DNA from 4 places in the Propionispora vibrioides genome. Region 3 is predicted to be linked to each of the others. Evidence: riboswitches for the same ligand, from Rfam matches in the RefSeq annotation. Region 3 holds a riboswitch; each other region holds the start of a gene.
The links. Region 3 has a riboswitch for cyclic di-GMP ahead of BMW43_RS09855 (tetratricopeptide repeat protein). Riboswitches for the same ligand answer to the same signal wherever they lie in the genome.

Region 1 (5,361 bases), on a different contig from region 3:
GCTATTTACAATTCCGATGACCGGCGCATCATCCGCCGTCTGGATTTGTTCCATCTCCAGCGTTTCTTCCGGTCGCAGACGGTTAATTGCCTTTTCCACCAACTCATTGACACCATAGGCTTTACTGATCGCCCGCAGAACATCTCTCTCTCGGGCAATAGTTGGCAACACTTCGCAGCCGGAAAACAAACGGACATCATCGATCGCATAAAAGTTAGTCGGGTCCACCATGGCTAAGGTTAATTTACGTCCCTGCTTATTGACCGGAATTACCTTATACTTTTCCGCCATCTGCACCGGTATCTGCCCGGCAACCGCTGCCGGTATATGCAGGTTACTCAGGTCTATATGAGGGACTCCCAGCTGAAATTCCAGCACTTCGATCATATTCTCTTCGGTAATATAGCCTAAGTTTAAGATCACTTTACCGATTCTTTCCTTGGTCTGGCGCTGCACCTGCAAGGCTTTTGCCAATTGTTCCGGTGTGATCAACCCGGTTTCCACCAACAGGTCACCCAGTCTCTTCCGATTGGATATCAAAACTCATACCACCGCCTTACATAGCAGAATGAAAAATTACTAACCTGGCAATAGAACTTTTTAGCAATCCGGCATTTTAAAGCTTTGATACATTACAGGTACAGGAGCTTCACATCCTGTCCACAACGAAAAGGCTAACGCGCCCTGTTCAATCAACATACCGTCACCGGTAACAATTTTATGTCCCAAAGCAGCCGCTGTTTTTAGAAAAACAGTTTCTAATGGATTATATACCAAATCACAAACCGTAATGGTTTTAGAGACAGCTTGCCAGTCAACAAAAGGCTGACTATCCAGTTTAGGCACCATTCCCAGGGAAGTACAGTTTACAAGAATATCACAGGCACTTAGCTGTTCGCTAAACTCCGTTCCTTCTTGCCACAAACAAAAAGTAACTTTATCAGAATTAGAAAAGAGCTTTAAAAAATGCATTGCTTTTTCCTGGTCGCGAGCACATATTGTAATTGACGTCACAGCTTGCTGCAACAAGCCACAAACCACAGCCCGGGCCGCTCCCCCCGCCCCCAGGATTACTACTTTTTTTCCCGAAGGGTTTACACCCTTCGCCAAAAGAGCTTTAATAAAACCGTCGCCATCGGTATTATAACCGATGCAAACTCCTTCGCGAATGACGAGCGTATTAACCGCGCCGATTTTCGTCGCACTCTCATCAAGCTTATCCAAATATTTCATAATATCCACTTTATGCGGTATGGTAACATTGACTCCGGCAAAATCCAGCGCCTTCAATCCCTCAACCGCAGCTTCCAAATGCTCAGGTTCAACGGGTAGTGGAACATACACATAATCCAACCCGGCCGCTTTAAAAGCGGCATTTTGTATTGCCGGTGACTGAGAATGTCCTACCGGCCAGCCGATGATTCCAATCTTTTTTGTTTTCCCTGTTATCATAACGAGTTCCTCAATCCTTGCACATAGTCATCTGTTTTGTTATTTATTTAACTTTATCAACAATCCTCTTTGTTCCAATTTTACCAATAACCTGCGTTCTAACATTCGTACCAGCTTAGTAATAGGCAATTCATGGCTACTCAAAGGAACAACCAGGATCGTATAGCAACCTAGCCGATTCCCACCATAAATATCTGTAAAGATCTGGTCACCAATAACGGCTACTTCTTGCGGTACTAAACCCATGTTACGGATAGCTTTGGCAAAACCGTAGTTAGCCGGTTTACGTGCCCAGGATATATAATCAATATTAAGGCTTCGGGCAATTCCAGCTACCCGCTTTTCATAGCTGTTGGAAACCAGGCATAGTTGTAACCCCTTCTCTTTTGCGCATTGCAGCCAGTTGCTGATTTCACCGGGAATTTGACAACCTCCCCAGGGAAGAAGCGTATTGTCCAAATCAAAAAGTAAACCTTTAATGTTCTTTTGCGAAATACCCGCCCAAGGAATCTCCTGGAGGGATTTTACATAGAGATCAGGACAAAAAAGTTTATAAAAAAGAATCGTCAAATACCCCCTACTAAAAGCAATTTAGCCTTTATTGAAGAACATGAGCCGTTAAGAATATGACAATTTCCGATTCGCTGCCCGTATTGCTTACACTTTTAAACAGTGAACCCAATATGGGTAAATCACCTAAGAAAGGAACTTTCGTAATAGTCTTTGACTCCTGACTGCCAATCAAACCGCCAATCACCATAGTTTCTCCGTCCTTCATTCGCACATTGGTTTCGGCTTCCCTTGTCGTAATTTGATATTGCTTGATATCAGAAACCAGCTGCGGCGTACTAACTTCAGTCCGCACATTGGCGGTTATTTGCCCGTCAGCCCCTACTACCGGAGTATAAGTTAACTTTATCCCTGTATCAATATAGGTTGTAGAAGTAGAAGTTGTCCCATTGGCCACAGTATTAGTCTGCACCGGAATCCGGTCTCCTATTAATATACGGGCCTGTTTACCGTTCACAGTAATAACCTTAGGCTGAGACAGAATCTTTGCATTCCCTTTGCTTACAAGAGCATTGATTTTAGCTGAATAATAAAATTCATAAGGCAACCCGTTTATAGGTGATGAACCGAACTGAATAATTCCCGGATAACCACCACCTACACTAGAACTTGCATGACGAGTAATTGTCCCCTGATCAGTCATAACATATTTACCTGTATCAGAATCATAGCTATAGGTAGGAGGATCGTATTCCACACTCTTCGGCGTCTCATCCCAAGTCCAGCTAATCCCTAAATCCTTAGTTGCTGATTTACTAATAGCAACTACCTTGGCTTCCAGCTCTACCTGCTGCAACCGTTTATCCAGTTCACCAACGATTTGCTTTATTCGGGAAATCCCAAGCGAGGAACCGGTAACCAGCAGGGAATTGGAAGGAATATCGGTCTCTACCTTTACTTTTAACCCTTCTGCCGCTGACGTAATAGTATCTTTCATATCCGGTGCCGTAACATATTGCAATTTAATTACCGCAGAATCGGCCACATCAGCCCGTTCAAAAATGATGGTGTTATCCACTTTATGATATGTAAGTCCTTTGGCCTGGGCAATTAAATCAATCGCCGTGTCCAGCGAAACATTTTCCATTCGGACCGTAATGGTCGGCGAATCTTTGGCTGCCGATTCGTCAATAATCATATTAACACCGCTTAACAGCGATAACGTATGTAAGACAATCCGGATATCCTCCTGAATAAAATTTAAGCTGATCGAACCCGGATTAGCAAAGCATAATGGAGAAACGACAAAGATATGAATTACAATTATCGTAATTACAGCGATTACCTTATTGCGCCATGTTATGTATTGGGTCATTGCCACTACCTGTCCTTTCTTTTGCTATGCCTTTTTCCGATTTTATATTGTCAGTGATAGGTAGAATGATCTCTCCGGCCGGGCCGGTTAGCGACACTATATCTGACGCGATTCCTTTAACTCGATAAAGGCCGATCCATTCTCCTAGACGATAGGCTCTGGACTGTTTGCCGTCATTGATAACAGCCAATTGTTGCCCGTCATCACTGCTTACAATACCTGTAACACTGATTTTAGGAACTTCAGTTGCCGCTTTTGCTGCCCCATGTCCATCATCGAAAGAAGACATCTGCCCTGATCCCGGCGATAGCTGCTGCTCTGGTGGTTCTTTACCATCCGTGCTTTTGGCCTGGTTATTTAAATATTCCGGTGGAACAGCGAAGGGATTGCGAACTGCCTCCTGTTTTTTTTCAACGGCAGGAATGGTTACATTAACGTTTTTGACTACAACCGCCTTTTTCACTTGAACGCTTTTGTCGGCAAGAACTGGTTGAGGAACCGATTCGCCAGTATGATCCGGCGCGACATATATATAGACAGCTAGTGCCGTCACACCTATGGCTATAATTGCGATAAGCTTCGACGACAAAGATGACATATCTTGTTTAATCTTCAAAAAGATCGCACCGTCCTTTTAGTATAAAGTATAAAAATACATCTAATTTTCTATATCTAGTGCCTTTTAAGAGAAATTGATTTTCCATTCTAGAATAATCTAATAAATTTCTCTACAAAAAACAGAAACCCATCTGAAAATATTCAGATGGGGGGTTACGCTACTCACTCCTATTGGTTCAAGCGTCCAGATACAAACCAATATTCATCGCTTCCATACAAAATGTACGCATATATTGTAAAAAACTTTCATTTATAATCATTATTTATTTTACCTTTTTTGTCAACCACTAATTTTGCTGTAATTTGTCAATTGTAATATTTTTGTGGCTAAGAACCATTATTTTTAATCAATTTGTATTAATTATAACAATTCTATCATATGGCTACTACTTAGCCATTGACCACAAACAGGGAAGTTATTTCGTAAATTTTTGATAGCTGCTAAAGATAATTCATTAAAATTAAGAAACAAAGTTAGGCAACTAAAAAATTAATCGTTAAATGTTTAGAAAAACAATGCTCAATATTTGTATTATCTGGTATAATAATCCGGAAGACTATTATATTATTATACATATTAATATAATATTTAAGCTATTCTCCATTTTACATTGAGGGAAAAAATATGAAAAATCAAAGGGGCTCCTTGTTAATTGATATTTTAATTGGGTGTTTAATACTATCAGTGGCATTGCTCTCTATAGGCTTCGCCTTTCAACATTCTGTACGTGCATCATCATACGTTGAAAACTATAACGGTGCTTTACGTATAGCACAACAAGCAGCCGAGGCATTACGAGTGAATGATGGTACAAACAGCTTTACCATCAATATACCCGATAAAATAACAACTGGAAATATGACTTATACTGTTAGTGTCTCGACACCGGCACCAGTTGCAGGAAACGCTAATTTATTATCTGTTAATATAACCGTATCTTGGGGAGCGAATAACATGACTATAACAAACTACTATTATTTAAAACCATGAAAATGGGAAAAAACGAAAAAGGGTTAACCATAGTCGAATTACTTGTCGGAATAGCAATTCTATCAATTATCGGTGCAGGGATATTTGGAATCATGTTTACCTCAAATCAAATATATAACACTTCTTCTAGTAGACTTGATGCGGCCACATATAACCGAGAGGTTTCCGCAGCAATTACCAACGAACTTCGGTATGCTAGTAAAGTTAAAGCATTAGGATCAACCTTGCAATACACTGTCGCATCTAATAGCCGTGAAATAAAATTGGATACAATACAACACGCTTTAATTGCTAATGAATTTATCATTGCTCCCGGGCAAGTTGAAAGCTTAAACTTTACCGCTAAAAATAGTAATGGCAAAGCAACTATTACTGCAATATTTAATTTATACGGAAAAAGTAATAACACGGTTAC
Region 2 (5,361 bases), on a different contig from region 3:
TGATAAAATCTTTTCCAGTGTCTCCAATAAGTTAGGGTGCGGCAGCAGTGGGCCGATCATTTGATGCACATAATCAACTGCTCCGTCAGTAACGGCAAAAGGAGCAAGCACCTGATAAATCCCGCAATTTTCATAATGATAAATATATCTTTCCGGCCAAACCTGTTTACCAATCCGTACCGAAGTCTTCGCATTGTTTAACCGGTTAGCCAAACCTGACCAACCCTCTGCATAGTTTCCAATTCCCACTGTAACATGAATATTACGGACATAGGCACCTATATAAGCTACATAACTTTCCGCCAGTTCGGTTTCCCGTTCTTTATGGTTGGGACATGAAGCAAAATCGCTAAGGACCACAATACCAATGTCTGTCTCCCAGGCAATCGTATTATTCTTCTTATTTAATATATCAATCAGGAAATCCACGAGCTGCTGCTTATGGTAATGATTATCGGCTGTATCAGACACTCCCGGTACAGTATCTACGTCAAAAAACAATAAAGAAAAATCTTTTGGGATATGAAGCTTGTTTTTTCCACTATACTCCTGCAACGCCAGATCATTTATATCATTCCGGACAGCCAGTTTATTAAAAAACTCACTTCTCTTTTTTCTTTCATACGCCTGATAAAGCAGACTCTCATTTCTTTTTCTTTCACTAATATTACGGGTAACACCAATATAGCCAATATGGGTCCCCGCCTGATCCCGGGCAATGCTTATGGAAGATTCAAGCCAGATCACTTTCCGGTCTTTTCGCAGTTGTTCCTCTTCCACAATGACCGGTACTTTACTGCTGTGCCATTGAATGTTGTCAGTCGTAGTCTTCTGAAAAGCACTCCACAAAAAGGTAAGTGTCGTTTGCTGCGAATTTTTCCCCTCTAGTTCAACTGCTGCAAACCCTAATAATTTCTCAACCGAGGGGCTTATATATCGGATAATGCCGTCGGTATCCAACAGCCAGATCACGTCCCCCGTATTTTCAGCGATAAATTTATATTTTCGTTCACTTTCCCGAATGATTTCCTGCTGTTTTTCAAGCTCAGCAATATAGCCTCGCTCATTTTCTGCCGCATCTTTTAAACCAAGTACCATGCTATTAAACGCAATGGAAAAGTCTCCCATAAAATCAACCCGTTGGCTATAATCACCGGAAGCAACCATCCCTGTTTGCCAAGTCAAATGGCGCAGATTGGACTGCAGGGCCTTTAACGCACCCGGCCAATATCCGCGTAAGTTTATTGTAGAAGACAAATCGCCTTTAGCAAGTGTATCAGTAAAAGATCTAAGCAAGAGAAGCTCGTTTTTCAGCTTGGCAAACTCCGGATGTTTTTCCGCGCAGGCAGAATCACCGTTTGTCACATCTTTTCCCTTTATCACCTGATATAACTCTCTCACTATTTCATTGATTTCTTCTTCCATTTCTTTACGCACGTGGATATCCCTCTCTAAAACCAAAGATTCACTTCACGGATATTTCAGCAGTGAACCGGCAAGTCCTATCGCCTGTACACCAGCAGTCAATCTCCTTAACACTATACTGCTTGCCGGTAAACCCTTCCAGAAGCCCGGCTATAAAACCTTCATCATACACGCATACTTCATAATCCAATTCCGGCAAGCCGGAACAATCCAAGTCCTCGGAAATACTCATTACATATTTTCCGTTTTCATGGTCGGCCGATTCAACCCGTAGAATTCCGATTTTTTTATCTGCCAGAGCTGTTTGTATTGCCTGAACAAAACTATTGAAATCTTTTACATCCCTAATAACGTTTTGATAGAATTGTTTTCCCGCCAGCAACCCTGACTCATAGAACAAAGTATCGACCATTTCCGTTCCGTAATGTTTTTCAAGCACATCGCGAAAACAAAACTGCATAAGCCTGTATACATCAGTGCTAACCATCGGCCCCAGGTTAGGCCTGCCGGCAGCAAGATCACCAAGTAATTCCCATTGAAATTCATATTTTCGCTCCATAACCAGACTCCTCTTTTTGTTTGACTCCATGCAAGCACACTCAGATTAGCTGCACTTGGAAGCTAAATTCAACACTTAACGCCTCAAATAATCTCCATTATTAAAAAAAAATCGCCAAAACCTAGTTGCGGCTTGGCAATCATTTATACCGTCATTTGGTATAGTTAGATCCATAGCTTTGCGTCCTTGTCTTTCGACAAGTTTGCCAAAAAATTCTTCGTTTTTTTACAAATTCTACATAAATTTTACATTTCTAGACTGGCTGTCACTTTTCCTTCTGTCCTTGACAAAAAAACATATTTTCCTGTTACAATCTAGCTCTCCTTCAGGCGCGGCTCACTGTATACAATCTCCATCGGAATTCCTCGACTATCTCCTACCGGCTGTTGAGGAATAGTAGAAAAACCATACTGCATACCAAGCCGGCCAATAACCGACAATACCATGGCATCCATAAAATCATCCAGCAATTGTTTGGGATAACGGTTTTGGATTTCAGCCATAGCCTGTTCGGCTTGTATAAAATACTCTGAAAGCAACTGTGTTCTCTCTTTAAGTCCCTCCGGGAGGGTTTTCTTGCTCACCAGCGGTTTATTACCGTTTAATATAGCAAAACCGTACTCCGGATGCGATTCCCGCAGACGGCCAATGTATTGCGGCTGTTCCAGCAAGAATTGATCCACCTCGCGAATTTTCGGCGTAAATCCCAGTGACTGCTCGGACAGACTTTTTTGCAGCACCTGCAGGTTGCAAGCCTTGGCGGTCTGCTTGTCCTGGGCGTAAACGGCCTGACGGCAGGGAGTATTAAACACACTGGACGCTTTTCCCGGCAGCCTGCTCCTTAATTTCTGATCCGGTCTAGCCACATTCTGCTGACTATTTTCCGGCAATCCAATCGGGATGTCGATAAGCAGGCAGCCGGCATCATTATGCTCTGTCATCAGCTTGGTAATGTCCGGATAATCTGCAAAACCATACCGGCCGGACAAGTCGTGCCAAAACACTGCCCAGCCCCGATATTTTCCCACTCGTTTGCAACTGTCAATGCCCACCCAGCCAGTACCGCCCGTTCTTGCTTCCATTTCTGTATTTCCTTCCATAAAAAAATATCATTGTTAATACAATGATATACATGACCGCTTATGATTGGCAAGGAATAACGGTGGCACAATAGCCGATATTAGGTATGGGAAAATAAGGCGATCCTTCTTTTTCTTTATACACAACTCTTATATAGGGTATCAATGTTTTATCTTTACAGTACGCTGAACCGAAAGAAGTACGTCCGGTCACTTGAAAGTTAAATTTTTCCTCAATAATCGCGATTCCCCTGTTCACCAGCGTATTGTTAAGCCATCTACCAAACAACTCGGTAATATCTGTTTCAACGACGATATCACTTGCAGACACATTAAAGGTTCGTCTTAGCGTTGGGCATACCTCAAAGGGACAACTATGCAAATAGGTTGTTAGCGAACAAAATTCCTGCAGCAGCGGATAAATGGCAAACCTCCTTGTTTCCTGCAACTTACCGGTCTTAAACAAGACCAACTTAGCAGTTAATAAAGAAATATTGCCAGGAATCATATCTATATTAAAAAAGAGGTAACTATAATACACATATCTTCCCTGGCCTCCGATAAAAATTTTGTTTCGTTTTATATTTTTCAAAGGAATTTTACTTGATAAAGTAAGACTTTTACTGGCTGGAATATTGACAACCGCCATACCAACAGCCCCTTTTTCAATACATTCGGCGAACATGCAGCAGTAATCCCATAATCGAAAAGCATGTGTCTATGTAGAGAGTTTGAGGACATCCCCAACTCTCCCCCAAGCTATGGAGTATTCAGAAAAGCTATCCCCACATGCAAGTTAGCAACATTATAGGTTTCACTATCAATTGACAAATCGAAAGTGACTGAGGCCTGGGCCGCCAGCGTGGCAACCTCTTGTGTCCAGACATACTCGGTGTCGGCCCCTACATAGATGGCAGTAACGATAAAATTGGCCAGTGCCGCACCACCGCTGGCGTTATTGTTGGTAATTGTTATTTCTACAAGTGACCCTTCATTGCTGCTGCTAATTGAATATGCGGCAGGCGAATTAATCAGAGACGGCATACTATTTCCTCCTTTTTTCTAACTATATTACATAATATGAATCACTTGCCAAGAAGGAAACATAACTGTCCGCCTATTTACAAGAAAAAGAATAGACTCACTGCACTTATCCTGCCATTCGTTTGTCTTTGCGTCTATTCTAAATATTCTTTAATGCCCCAGGCGACGCCAGCCTCGTTATTGGTTTTAGTCACATAGGTCGCATGAGTTTTTACCTTGTCCGAGGCGTTTCCCATCGCCACCGAATAGCCAACTGTCTCAAACATGCTGATATCATTATTGTAGTCGCCAAAGGCGGCTATCCTATGCAGCGGTATATTATACCTCTCAGCGAAAATAGCAATGGCTTTCCCCTTGCTGGTTTCGGCATGACTGACATCCATGCCGCCATTTTCCGAAGAAACAACGGTAATTGCCGCCGCGTGAAAAGCTTCCAGGAAAACTGACTGCTCCCTGCCGGCCATTTGCCAGATAAACATCTTCAGAACATCCTGCTGCGCCAGTTCTTGGGCTGACTGCATTACTTTGACCGGAACCCTATAGGCTTTAGGCATTTGCTGATTATATTCATGAAAAATATTTACCCGCCGACTATATTCCACGCAATACATGGCACCATAGACGCTGGCAGTAAAGTCAAATTTCCCGGTAAAACAGTGGTTTGCAATCTCCAATACGGAAGCCTTATCCAAAAACTGGCTATAGATTATCTCATCCGTATAAGACCGTCTAATCGAAGCTCCGTTGCAGGAAATAATAGCCTCAATTCCGCCCAACTCCGCAACAATTCCTTTCACATAGACATCATTGCGCCCGGTCGCCAGAATAATCTTAATCCCTGCCTGCCTTAATTCTTCTAGCGCGACCCTATTCTCCCGGCTGATTTCCTTTTTGTCATTTAGCAAAGTACCATCCAAATCAAAAACAATTGCATCTATTTTCATACTTTCTACTCCGTTCACCCTTTTTTATCTAGTACAGGTAAACTACCCAAAAAGTAGCAAATCTCCCCAACCGGAACATCAAGCACCAGCTTAGCACCGCAAGCTGCAACAATCTGCTGCAGGCATTTAAAATCCCTTTCCCGTTCCTGCTGTATTTTCAAACTCCATACAGGCTCCTGCAATGCTTCTTTGGCATGAACCCTGTCAAACATGCAAGCTGCGTGAAGATATGTTCGTACAACACAGTCTTCTTCCATTACTCCGGCAAAAAACTGTTCCGCTATAGCATCCACCAGTTCAATGCAGCAGT
Region 3 (5,361 bases):
TCCTCTTTGGTAACGTTCATTTTGATCGGATAACGGATATAATCAGAGTACTTCTTGACCAGTGATTGCAGGGTGTATGTATGTAAGAAGTTTTCTTCGGCAGTACGGAATTCTTCCTTCAGGGTGAGGATGATGGTAGTACCTCGTTGCTCCTTATCGCATTCTTCGATAGTATAGGTTCCGTCGCCGGTGGATTCCCAGCGGATTCCATTGGCCTCCCCGGGCGCACGGGTTAATAGGGTTACTTTTTCCGCGACCATAAAGGCGGAATAAAAACCAACACCGAACTGGCCGATCAGTTCCTGGTCAGGGGACGTTTCTTTTTCTTTTAGTTTGGCAAGAAAGGCTTTCGTACCGGACTTGGCAATGGTGCCAATATTTTCAACGACTTCCTCATAGGTCATCCCCATACCGTTATCGGAGATTGTCAGGGTGTGGGTGGTTTCATCAGGCACTAAGAAAATTTCAAAGTCCGAATTGCCTTCCAGCAGCGCCGAATTAGTCAAAGACTCAAAACGTACTTTGTCAATCGCATCCGATGCGTTGGAAATAAGTTCGCGCAAGAAGATTTCCCGGTTGGTATAAATAGAGTGAACCATTAAATCCAGCAGTTGTTTGGTTTCGGCTTGAAACTCCCGCGTTTGTTTAGGTTTTGTTTCTTGAGTCATGGTGCGAGTCTCCTTTTCGTCAGTCTTAACAAGTTGTTAGCACTCAATCTTCTTGAGTGCTAACTTTGTTTATATCATAACCGGATTGGCGGTGTAAATCAATTGTTTTTGTGGGGCTTTTTACTTTTTTATGGGAATTTTATTGCCTGTTAACTAAAATAGCTGTACCAATTACCAAGATTCTAATTTTTTTGTGGTTGTTGATATTGCGGACATTTTGAGGGTTAGCAGCCCCGTTGCTGTCTGGGGGAACCTGTAAAAAAGGAGTATGATCGGATTGGTCGAATAGGGGGAATGAAATATTCTATTTATATGAGGAAGGATTATGATGAATCAGAAAAAATTAATGAAGGCGGCTGTGATCGCCGCCATTTATGTAGTGCTTTCCGTGGTATTTCAGCCCATCTCCTATGGGGTCATCCAATTCCGGATTGCCGAGGCGCTTACTGTGCTGCCTATTTTATATGCCGAATCGGTATGGGGGCTGTTTGTCGGTTGCCTGCTGGCCAATATGATTGGCGGCGCCGGCGTGATGGATGTGGTCTTTGGCAGTCTGGCCACACTGGCGGCAGCCTGGCTGACCCGGCGCTTTAAAGACAGCAAGGCCGCCTATGTCTTCCCGGTGATCATTAATGCCGTCGTGGTCGGCGCTTATTTGGCTTATCTGTTTGCTATGCCCTATTGGTCGGTATTTGGTTCTGTCTTTATCGGCGAGGCGGTAGTCATTGGAACGCTGGGGGTTATTTTGATTAAAGCCGCACAAAGGATTCAGTAGTTTGCCGTTGATGAATCAAGCTATATTGACTACAGCTTGAACAAATGATAAAATGTTTACTATATTTGTGTAGTCTAAACGGATAGCGTCCGGCCGCCAATTGTTGGCTGGAGCGAGCGGAATCGGGCAAACCTGTCGAAAGACAGGGACGCAAAGCTAAGGGTCTAAAACATTTTTGTTATGGCAGCCGGGTTGCAAAGTACGAGAACTTTGTAATTCGGCTGTTTTTGTCTGTTGCAGTAAATGTTTGTCACTGGAAGAATAAAAATCCTGTTGACGTAAATCGAAACAATTGATAGAATAACTAATGTATTTATTTTGAATAAATGGGTTCATCTAGGTGCTTAACCTGTTTGTTACATATTGGTAATGGTATATATAGCGGGCAAACTTGTCGAAAGGCGGGGACGCAAAGCTCAGGGTCTAAAACATTTTTGTTATGACAGCCGAGTTGCAAAGTGCTAAGAACTTTGTAACTCGGCTGTTTTTTTGTTTTTGACAGTGCATTTTGCCGGTGATAGGTGGGAGGGATGGAAAAGACGCACTTCGATCGTGAAAGCGAAAGATAAAAGCTATTGTTAGGGGAGTGTACATGAGGATCAAGCGAGTATTGGCATTACTTACTTTAGTGTTTTTTTTAGGAAGTGCGGTGTGCTACACACCTGTTAGGGCAAAAGAGGAACCGTCACCAGCCACACTTGGGCAATCAGCTGAAATGTCATATAAGAACCGGGAAGCAGCACGGGAATATGCGGTTACCTTGGCAAGGGACGGGGAGTATCGGCCGGCGTTGGCGATACTGGAAAATTTGGCGGCTGACCGTGAGGCAGAAGAGGATATTGTATCCGATTATGCCGTCGTTGCAGCCTGGGCCGGAGAATATACAAAAGCGATTCAGTTGTATGAAGAACGAATAAAAACATTCCCGGCCATGCCTGATTATGTGAGAATCAATGTGGCCCAGGCATATTTTAAGACCGGACGCTTTAACGACGCCTGGCAGTTATATCATCAATCGGCCATGTCGGGAAATAAGAAAGCCCGCTTATGGGAAGCGGAAAGTCTGGTACATATGGAGCGTTTTGACGAAGCGGAGCGTATTTATTCGACCTTGCTGGAAGAACAACCTGACAATTTAGCGGCTTACAGTGGCAAAGCTAATATATTACTGGCACGCGGTGATGCAGACGGAGCGGCTAAGCTAATAGAAACTGCCGTAGCTTTTGTTGACGGACAAAGCGATCCGGCATTAAAAGCTTCGTTGCTGGCGTTGCGTGGCGGGATGGCGGCTCAATTTATTAGACATGATGCATACCGGCAGGCTATTGTACTGCTGCGGCCTGCAATCCGTGATAAAAGTGCGACTGTTCAGATGCAATGTGACTACGTGCTGGCATTATTTTTGTACGGTGATTATCAAACCGCGGTTAAAGCAGGGGAGCAATTATGGCCCAATTACCGGGAGATTCCTGCCTATGGGCGGCGCGCGTTGGCGGACTCTTATTTACGACTCAATCTGCCCAAACAGGCCATAAGTATTTATTGCAGTATTCTGGAGCAGGGGGAAAGCTTGCCCAGCGATAGGCACAGCCTGGCTTATTCGTATATGTTGACCGGCTCCAAGGAAAAACAGGCGATGGCGTTGTATCAGGAACTTATCAATATGGCTGCAGAACAGGCCATGAGCATTACCGGGGATGCCGATTCATTTTTTACAATGGGGCGGTATGAGGCCGGAAAGAAGCTGTATCAAGCCATAATCCATGCCTATCCTGATTGTGCGGCGTTTCGCCAGCAGTTTGCTGCGATACTTTATCGCCAGGGGCTGATCAGAGAAGCTTACGGACAATATCTGTCGTTGGCTGCTTTGCCGGGTACACAGCCTGCTGCCAATAGTGGTATTGTTAATACGGCTGTGCTGGGAGGCGATTATTATTCTGCCAGGCTGGCCGCAGCAGGATTGGACAAGTATAGTGCAAATCCAATAGCGGCTCAGGCGCTGAGGACCTTTGAAGGACGTTGGCAGGGCAGTCTGGCAGTTAACGCTACCGGTAGCAGCGATTATAAGGGAAATAAGGATCATGGCATACAATTGACCGGCGAACAGCGGGTGACAGACCGGGTAGATATATTGGCAGGAATCGGCAGTACGTGGATTTCTGACGGCCAGGGAGAAACCGTATTAAGAACAAACTCTGTTGGCGGACGATACACCGATATGAAACACATGGTACAGTTGTGGCTGGATCAGGGCCGTAGTCACGGCAGGATGGATGGGTATCGCCTGACCACGAGTCGCTATTTTGGTGAACAAAGCAGAGTTGATTTTAATATAAGCCGTACACCGGTAATGGATGCGGAGGCGTTGCCCGGTCATATGATGACGACAGAGTATCAGCTGGCGTATAACCGGCAAATTGGACGCAAAGACAATCTGTCTGTCATGATGGCAACCGCAAATTATCCGGACAGCAACCGGCGGCGCGATATAAACCTGGACTGGGACCATGTGATGGTTGATACCGGAGCAAAACAACTGTCTTGGTTTGGTTATGCCGACAGAACAGGCTTTAAAAAACAGATGATTGATGGGTTGGAGCCGGTTTACGAAAGTCCCCGTTGCCGGGAAGCCTATGGTCTTGGCCTTCGTCAGCGTTGGAATTTTACCAAGCATTATTGGGAAACTTCCTTTGAGATAGGAGTGGGACGTGATCAGCCGGAGCCGATGGATACCAGTTCTTCACTTCGGGCCGAGTATGGTTATCATATTTCCCGTAATCAGGCACTTGCTGTTAGTGTGGACTATGGATTGCGTACTGGTTATTCAACTGGGACGGGCGGAAAACCGCAGTTTTCTGACCGCCAATACAATGTGAGCTACCAGCTTTCCTGGTAGACAGGGGGAGTCATGGCTATTATGAATAAAAAAATTGTTGGTGCCCTTGTTTTTTGTATGCTAATTCTGTTGATCTGCTCTCCTTCCCTGGCTAATGCCAAGGAGGTTCTTGTATTGTGCTATCATAATGTAACCGATCAACCGGGGCAGGATATATATGCTGTAACACCGGCAAATTTAAAAAGTCATTTGACGTATTTAAAAGAACAGGGGTATACGCCGATCTCACTTAAAGAATATATTGCTGCCAGCCAAACTGGTGCCGCATTACCGGATAAGTCCGTGCTGCTCACGTTCGATGACGGGTATCAGTCGGTGTATACCAAGGTGTTTCCGTTGTTGAAAGAATATCGTTATCCTGGAATGATAGCCATTGTTACTTCCTGGCTGGATTATGCGCCGGCTGAACTCGGACCGCTGGTAACCTGGCAGCAAATAAGGGAAATGGAGAATTCCGGCTTAATTGACGTAGCTTCTCACTCCCATGACATGCATCGATTTACTGTGGTTACACCTCAGGGCGATCGTGGTCCGTTATTAAGCAGGCTGCAATATAAAAACGGCCGATATGAGACGATTGCCGAGCAGCGTGAGCGGGTAAGGCGGGATTTACATGAATCCCAGGCTGTTTTTAACAAGGAATTGGGCCATACGGTGCAAGCCGTGGTCTGGCCTTATGGAGCCTATACGCCATTTGCCGTCACAGATGCCCTGCAAGAGGGTTTTGAAGCTTGCTTTACCTTAAATGATGGAGTAAACCATCCGGGAGAACAGGCCCTGCAGGCAGCTAACCGCCTGATTATAACAGGTAATCCGTCGAAAGAGCATTTTGCCAGTTTACTCAAGGCCAATAGTGAAGCGGCCAAGGTCCCGGTTAAAGCAATACAACTGGACTTAGATATGATTTATGATCCCGGCAGTGCGGTTCAAACAGAAGAAAATCTGAATCTGGCGATAGAACGGATTCGCAGTTCAGGGGCAAATACCATTTATTTGCAGTCTTTTAGTGATGAGGACGGATC
Region 4 (5,361 bases), on a different contig from region 3:
CAACTGACTGCGGCGGGGTTCAGGTGGAATAGTACACCGCTCTGTTACTGGCGGTCGCGGGATGATACAATATAGCTATACCTGTAAGTAAAGATGATTTTAGAATGGCGGCAGAAGGAGGCTGAAACGATGTTGATAGATACCCATATGCATACCCGTTATTCCACCGATTCGGAAATGACCCTGGCGGAGGCGATGGCGCGCTCGCAGGAGCTAGGCATCGGCATTACAATTACCGATCATATGGATTTGAACTATCCCAATCCGGGGGAGTTTGTTTTTGACCTGGGGGATTACTGCAGCGAGTATGGGCCTTACCGGAGTGAAAAGCTGCTGCTGGGTGTAGAGTTCGGTCTGCGCATGGATTGTTTGGAAGCGACGCGGGAACTGGCGGGGAGCTATCCGCTGGACTATATGATTGGCTCGATTCATGTGATTAATGACATTGATTTATACTGGGAATCCTTTTATCGCGGCCATAGCAAGCAGGAGGTCTATTCTCTTTATTTTGCCACCATGCTGGAATGTGTCAAAGCTCACGACTTTATTCACAGCCTGGCCCATATCGATTACATTTCCCGCTATGCCCGGTTTGCCGATACCCATGTCTACTATGACGAATTTAAGGAAGTCATTGATCCGGTGCTGGCGGTGCTGGCCGAGCGCGGGCAGGCTCTGGAGATCAATACCAAGCGGGTGCTGACACCGGAGTATATGGCGCTGTTGCTGCCGGTTTACCGGCGGTTTGCCGAGCTGGGCGGACGCCATGTAACCGTCGGTTCCGATGCTCACCGGGCCAGCGAAATCGGCCGGGATATGAAGACGGCTTTTGACTTTGCCGATTGCTGCGGTTTAAGACCGGTTTATTTCAAAACGGGAAAGCCGGAATACCAGGCTCGCGATTAAAGGCTCCGTTTACCGGATTCATTTATCGGGTATGATACATATCACATGGCTGATTGATGCAGATCACATTTTTTAGATAGAGAACCTGGTATGATAAGAGCAGATACAGGAGGATGATACTATGCTACCAACAGGTGCCAACCTACAGAAGATATGGAACGGAAAGAAAACCTACGCTGTCACGCCGCATATTCCGGGCGGCTTTGTGAAAGCCGACGCCTTACGCAAATATGCCGATGTGGCGGAAAAATATGGTGCTACCTTAAAACTGACCTCGGCGCAGCGCATTATGCTCACCGGCTTAAAGGCCGAGGACGTGGAGCAGGTTTGGGCCGATCTGGAAATGCAGCCGGCGATCGGCTTTGCCAATTGCGTGCGCAGTGTGAAAATATGTCCGGGCATCGCCTTTTGCAAGCGAGGCAAGCAGGACAGCATCAAGCTGGGGCTCGAACTGGATAAACGGTATCACAAGAAGGAAATGCCCTCCCGCATGAAAATGGGAGTGGCCGGCTGTCCCAACTCCTGTGCCGAAGTGTATGTAAAGGATGTCGGACTGCTGGCGACCGATGCGGGCTGGAATGTATATGTGGGCGGTAGCGCCGGCTCGCATCCCCGTCTGGCCGATTTGCTGATTGAGGACCTGACGGCGGAGGAAGCGCTGCACATAGTGGACATTATTGTGCGGTATTATCAAAAGAATGCCGATATTGAACGGGTTGGACAATTTATTGACCGGATTGGCTTAAAAAAATTCAAGGCCGATGTGCTGGCCGAATTCTACAAGGGCGTCAGCGAAACCACCGAACCGCTGGTCAGCCAGTCGGCTGCCGGAGAAAAAATCATTCCTGTGGCGGGCGGCCTGACCGAAGGGACGCTGGTACTGGGTGACAAGATCACCGCCGACAGCGTGATCAGCGATATTATCCGGGTGTATCCGCAAACGGTGCCTGTCTTCCGCTCATTTGGCATGGGCTGCCTGGGCTGTCCGTCCTCGACGGGGGAAGCGGTCCAGAAGGCGGCGGAAATCCATGGGATCAAGGTGGATGAAATTCTGGCGGCACTGAACAAGGTCATATAGTCTTTTTTACTACATTTATTACAGCAGGAGGAATACAGATGAGTGCATTTTTAGGACATATTCACTATTGGCTATACAATAAGATCCGCTTGGTTATCAACCGGGAGGAACTGGTCTTTGCCAAAGCCCAGGAAAGCTGCGGTGATACGGCAGAAGAACTGCGGGACCAGGTGTGGCAGACTTACGGGCAGCCGCTGCCTGATGCCGATCTGGGTGATTTGATTGAGCACGGCAATATTCATGGCTGGCTACAGCGGCAGATCAATCTGGCCGAATCGAGAGAAGCCGCCTTAATCAAGGAGTTGCTTGAGGTTTGCGGCGGTGACGCCGAGACGGTGATTCTCCGGGCTTTTGCCGAACATGGCGAGAGCTGCGGCCGTCATGCCGCCGAACAAAATAAATATGAAACCGACCGGGCCGACGGCATCTATCAGGCGCTGAATGATTACCTGCTGAACGGCATGCCCTGCGATCAGGCCGATGTCATGGTTGCGAGCAGCGCTGATCAGGTTATCTGGGAGAGCGGCACCTGTCTGCAGGAGCCTAACTGGAAACGGGTCGGCATCAGCGCAAAACCCATGAAAAAGTTATATCAGGAATGGACCCAAAACTTTGTCCGGGCCATGAACCCAGCCATGGAATACAGCCAGACTGCCGATACCGCTCAGGGCGGCGCCGTTAACCGCTACGAGATTAAACGGGTTTGATGGGCGACCTGGTGTCTTGTAACCCCTGAGACTAAATTGGCTGGCACGGAATTTTTCCAAGACTAGGGGAGTGACACGTTCATATTTCAACTAAAGGACGCAGGATACATTTTCATCTGCAAGGCGGAGGAGTGAGGCATAGCGCGGTTCCTACGCCGATTGACGACAACGACACAGATGGAAATGTAGACAAGTAATTTAGCGAAATGTGAATGGGCCACTACACTAGGGGAGTATGCTGACTGACGACAACGCAGTATTGTGGAAAATCTACCGCAAGAATAGTGCAGAATCAGGGTTACAAGGGACTAAAAAAGAATCGCTGAAACAGGAAAACAGCCACCAGGCTGTTTTTTTATGATTATTATGCAGTCTGTTGGGCGTGCACAAAATAATTCCGATGATTCCTTCCAAGATACGGATAAAACGAGTATAATAAAACATAGAAAGCGTAGATAATTGGCAAAAGAGAAATCTTTTTGTCGAATCACCGGCAGTAGGAGTCGGATTGCTTACTTTTTCTGGTGATTGTTCAGGCGGTGTCCGAAGTAAGCAGTTATGAAGTGATCATATAGATAACCTTATAAGCATTCTTTAGCAAACCTTTTTAAAGGAAGGGACGCAAAGCCATGGGTCTAAGGATGTAAATCTATGATAGCCAGGTTGCATAACGCACCGGCTTTTTTTGTTTTTTTACCAGCCGCGAGGGAAGCTTGTTCCCCATATGATAAGGAGATGGAAACATTGGCTGTAGGAAAATGTTCTTGTGGCAGCAAGCAGTATGAAGAGGTTGACATAACGCCGGCGGGGGCCCAGGAGAAGAGATCGTTCACCCGTTGCAAGCGCTGCGGCTTAGTTGTGGCGGGACAGGGAAACTGGCCGGAGGAAGAGGAGACCGGGCTGGTAAGCCATTGGGCAAGAGTCCTGCGGGATGGTATGGGCTCTATCCTGCGGGCATGATCGCCCGGATTTGGACAAGGGGACGGTTCAGGCGATTCTCATGAACTGCTGCAGAAATCAGTGGCCAGGGCAGCTTTGCCAGTGGGCAGGCTGAGTCTTAGTGTAGCAGGAAAACGGCAGCAAACAGGGAACTATTACTAGTGGTCCATTAACATGGGCCATGCTGTTAGTTTGAAAACATACCTGAAGCAAACGGATACTTAGCCTGTCTGTTTGTGCCGGACTTTTCCGGTCCGGCTGTGGTGGGGGCTGAATCAGCGGTTCCCCGGGAAAATCAAAGGAGATGGATAGCTTGGATATGCCTGCGATAATACAGGATGCGTTCAGCAGCGGTTTCTCGCTGCCGTCGGCGGCCAGCGCGGTGCCGGACATGACGCAGACAGTTGCTACAATAAAGGAAGTATGGGATGCACAAACTTTTTCCGACCTGGTCAGCGGACAGGTCCACGTACCGGATGATGTGATCAATCAGGCGCTGGCCTCAATGCTGGAGCCCGGCGGACCGGTTACGGAAATGAAGGTTACCTCGCTAAAAAACCACCAGCTTAGAATTGAAGCGAAGACGGCCAAGGAAGGGCGGGTCGTGCTGGTCTGCACGGTGGAGCAATTAGTACATAATCAGGATCAGTCGTTGCTAACACTGAAGGTAACCGATAAAAAGCTGCCGGACAAGCCTTTCGTGTCATGGATTTTTTCCCGGGTCAGTCTGGCGATGGTGAGCAAGGTTGTGGGACACCTGGATCCCTCTTACGGGTTAGATGTCAATATTCATGGGAATACTGTCACCATTGATTTTCGTCAGGCGCTATACAATTCCCGGCTTGGCAATTTGGAACTGTTCGGTTACCGGCCGGTGGATTATCTTACCGTGTATTCGCTTACGCCGCAGGACGGCTTTTCCGATATCAGCACTAACCTTGCGTTGCCGGAGCAGATAAAAACAATGATTAAAAATGTTTGGTTATAGGATGTGCTTTTAAATGAACGGAATGATTTATGGCACAAAAAGCGCTGTCAGGGGTCGTTTCGGATCGTTTACAAACACACCCTAAGACGGGAGGACAACCTGGTATGAAAAAAGTATTAACCATTGCCGGCTCGGATAGCAGCGGCGGCGCCGGCATCCAGGCCGACTTAAAAGCCTTTTCCGCGCAGGGCGTGTTCGGCATGAGTGTCATCACTGCCGTAACAGCGCAAAATACGCAGGGCGTACTGGCGGTGCAGGACATTGAGCCGGAAATCATCGCCAAGCAGATTGAAGCGATTTTCGAAGATATTGAGGTGGATGCCGTTAAAATAGGCATGGTTTCCCGGCCTGTCACCATCCATACCATTGCCGCCAAGCTGCGTCAGTACCAGGCGGTCAACGTGGTGGTCGACCCGGTCATGGTATCCAAAAGCGGCTATCATTTGCTGCAGCCGGAAGCCGAAGCAGCCCTGGTGCAGGAACTGCTGCCCCTGGCGGCACTGGTTACACCCAACATTCCCGAGGCGGAAGTGATTGCCGGGATGACTATTCATAATCTGACGGATATGGAGGAAGCCGCCCGGCGGATACACCGGCTGGGGGCGGCCTGCGTCCTGGTGAAGGGCGGTCATCTGCCGGATGACGCCACCGATATCCTGTACGACGGCAGTCACTTCGAATATTTGGCGGCCAAACGGATTGCCACCAAGAATACCCACGGCACCGGTTGTACATTATCTTCA

Region 1: another riboswitch for cyclic di-GMP. It lies ahead of BMW43_RS01445 (hypothetical protein); the one in region 3 lies ahead of BMW43_RS09855 (tetratricopeptide repeat protein).
Region 2: another riboswitch for cyclic di-GMP. It lies ahead of BMW43_RS16395 (V4R domain-containing protein); the one in region 3 lies ahead of BMW43_RS09855 (tetratricopeptide repeat protein).
Region 4: another riboswitch for cyclic di-GMP. It lies ahead of BMW43_RS15195 (hypothetical protein); the one in region 3 lies ahead of BMW43_RS09855 (tetratricopeptide repeat protein).

The regions. Positions count from the first base shown of each region.
Region 1 is NZ_FODY01000001.1:268,684-274,044, forward strand. Features, by position in the region: gene gspE (type II secretion system ATPase GspE) at 1-540, opposite strand, end outside; gene BMW43_RS01430 (shikimate dehydrogenase) at 601-1,452, opposite strand; gene BMW43_RS01435 (YqeG family HAD IIIA-type phosphatase) at 1,492-2,022, opposite strand; gene BMW43_RS01440 (secretin GspD/PilQ domain-containing protein) at 2,051-3,337, opposite strand; gene BMW43_RS01445 (hypothetical protein) at 3,309-3,953, opposite strand; cyclic di-GMP riboswitch class II at 4,095-4,177, opposite strand; gene BMW43_RS01450 (type IV pilus modification PilV family protein) at 4,581-4,946, shown strand; gene BMW43_RS01455 (PilW family protein) at 4,949-5,361, shown strand, end outside.
Region 2 is NZ_FODY01000024.1:61,629-66,989, reverse strand. Features, by position in the region: gene BMW43_RS16400 (PAS domain S-box protein) at 1-1,437, opposite strand, end outside; gene BMW43_RS16395 (V4R domain-containing protein) at 1,466-1,984, opposite strand; cyclic di-GMP riboswitch class I at 2,108-2,201, opposite strand; gene BMW43_RS16390 (DUF429 domain-containing protein) at 2,299-3,066, opposite strand; gene BMW43_RS16385 (DNRLRE domain-containing protein) at 3,125-3,712, opposite strand; gene BMW43_RS16380 (hypothetical protein) at 3,823-4,107, opposite strand; gene BMW43_RS16375 (HAD family hydrolase) at 4,242-5,051, opposite strand; gene BMW43_RS16370 (sigma-54-dependent transcriptional regulator) at 5,066-5,361, opposite strand, start outside.
Region 3 is NZ_FODY01000010.1:41,333-46,693, forward strand. Features, by position in the region: gene htpG (molecular chaperone HtpG) at 1-668, opposite strand, end outside; gene BMW43_RS09850 (QueT transporter family protein) at 994-1,443, shown strand; cyclic di-GMP riboswitch class I at 1,559-1,643, shown strand; cyclic di-GMP riboswitch class I at 1,818-1,902, shown strand; gene BMW43_RS09855 (tetratricopeptide repeat protein) at 2,159-4,339, shown strand; gene pgaB (poly-beta-1,6-N-acetyl-D-glucosamine N-deacetylase PgaB) at 4,361-5,361, shown strand, end outside.
Region 4 is NZ_FODY01000021.1:35,470-40,830, forward strand. Features, by position in the region: gene BMW43_RS15180 (histidinol phosphate phosphatase) at 130-906, shown strand; gene BMW43_RS15185 (ferredoxin-like domain-containing protein) at 1,028-1,984, shown strand; gene BMW43_RS15190 (hypothetical protein) at 2,023-2,691, shown strand; cyclic di-GMP riboswitch class I at 3,278-3,362, shown strand; gene BMW43_RS15195 (hypothetical protein) at 3,436-3,651, shown strand; gene BMW43_RS15200 (hypothetical protein) at 3,950-4,618, shown strand; gene thiD (bifunctional hydroxymethylpyrimidine kinase/phosphomethylpyrimidine kinase) at 4,723-5,361, shown strand, end outside.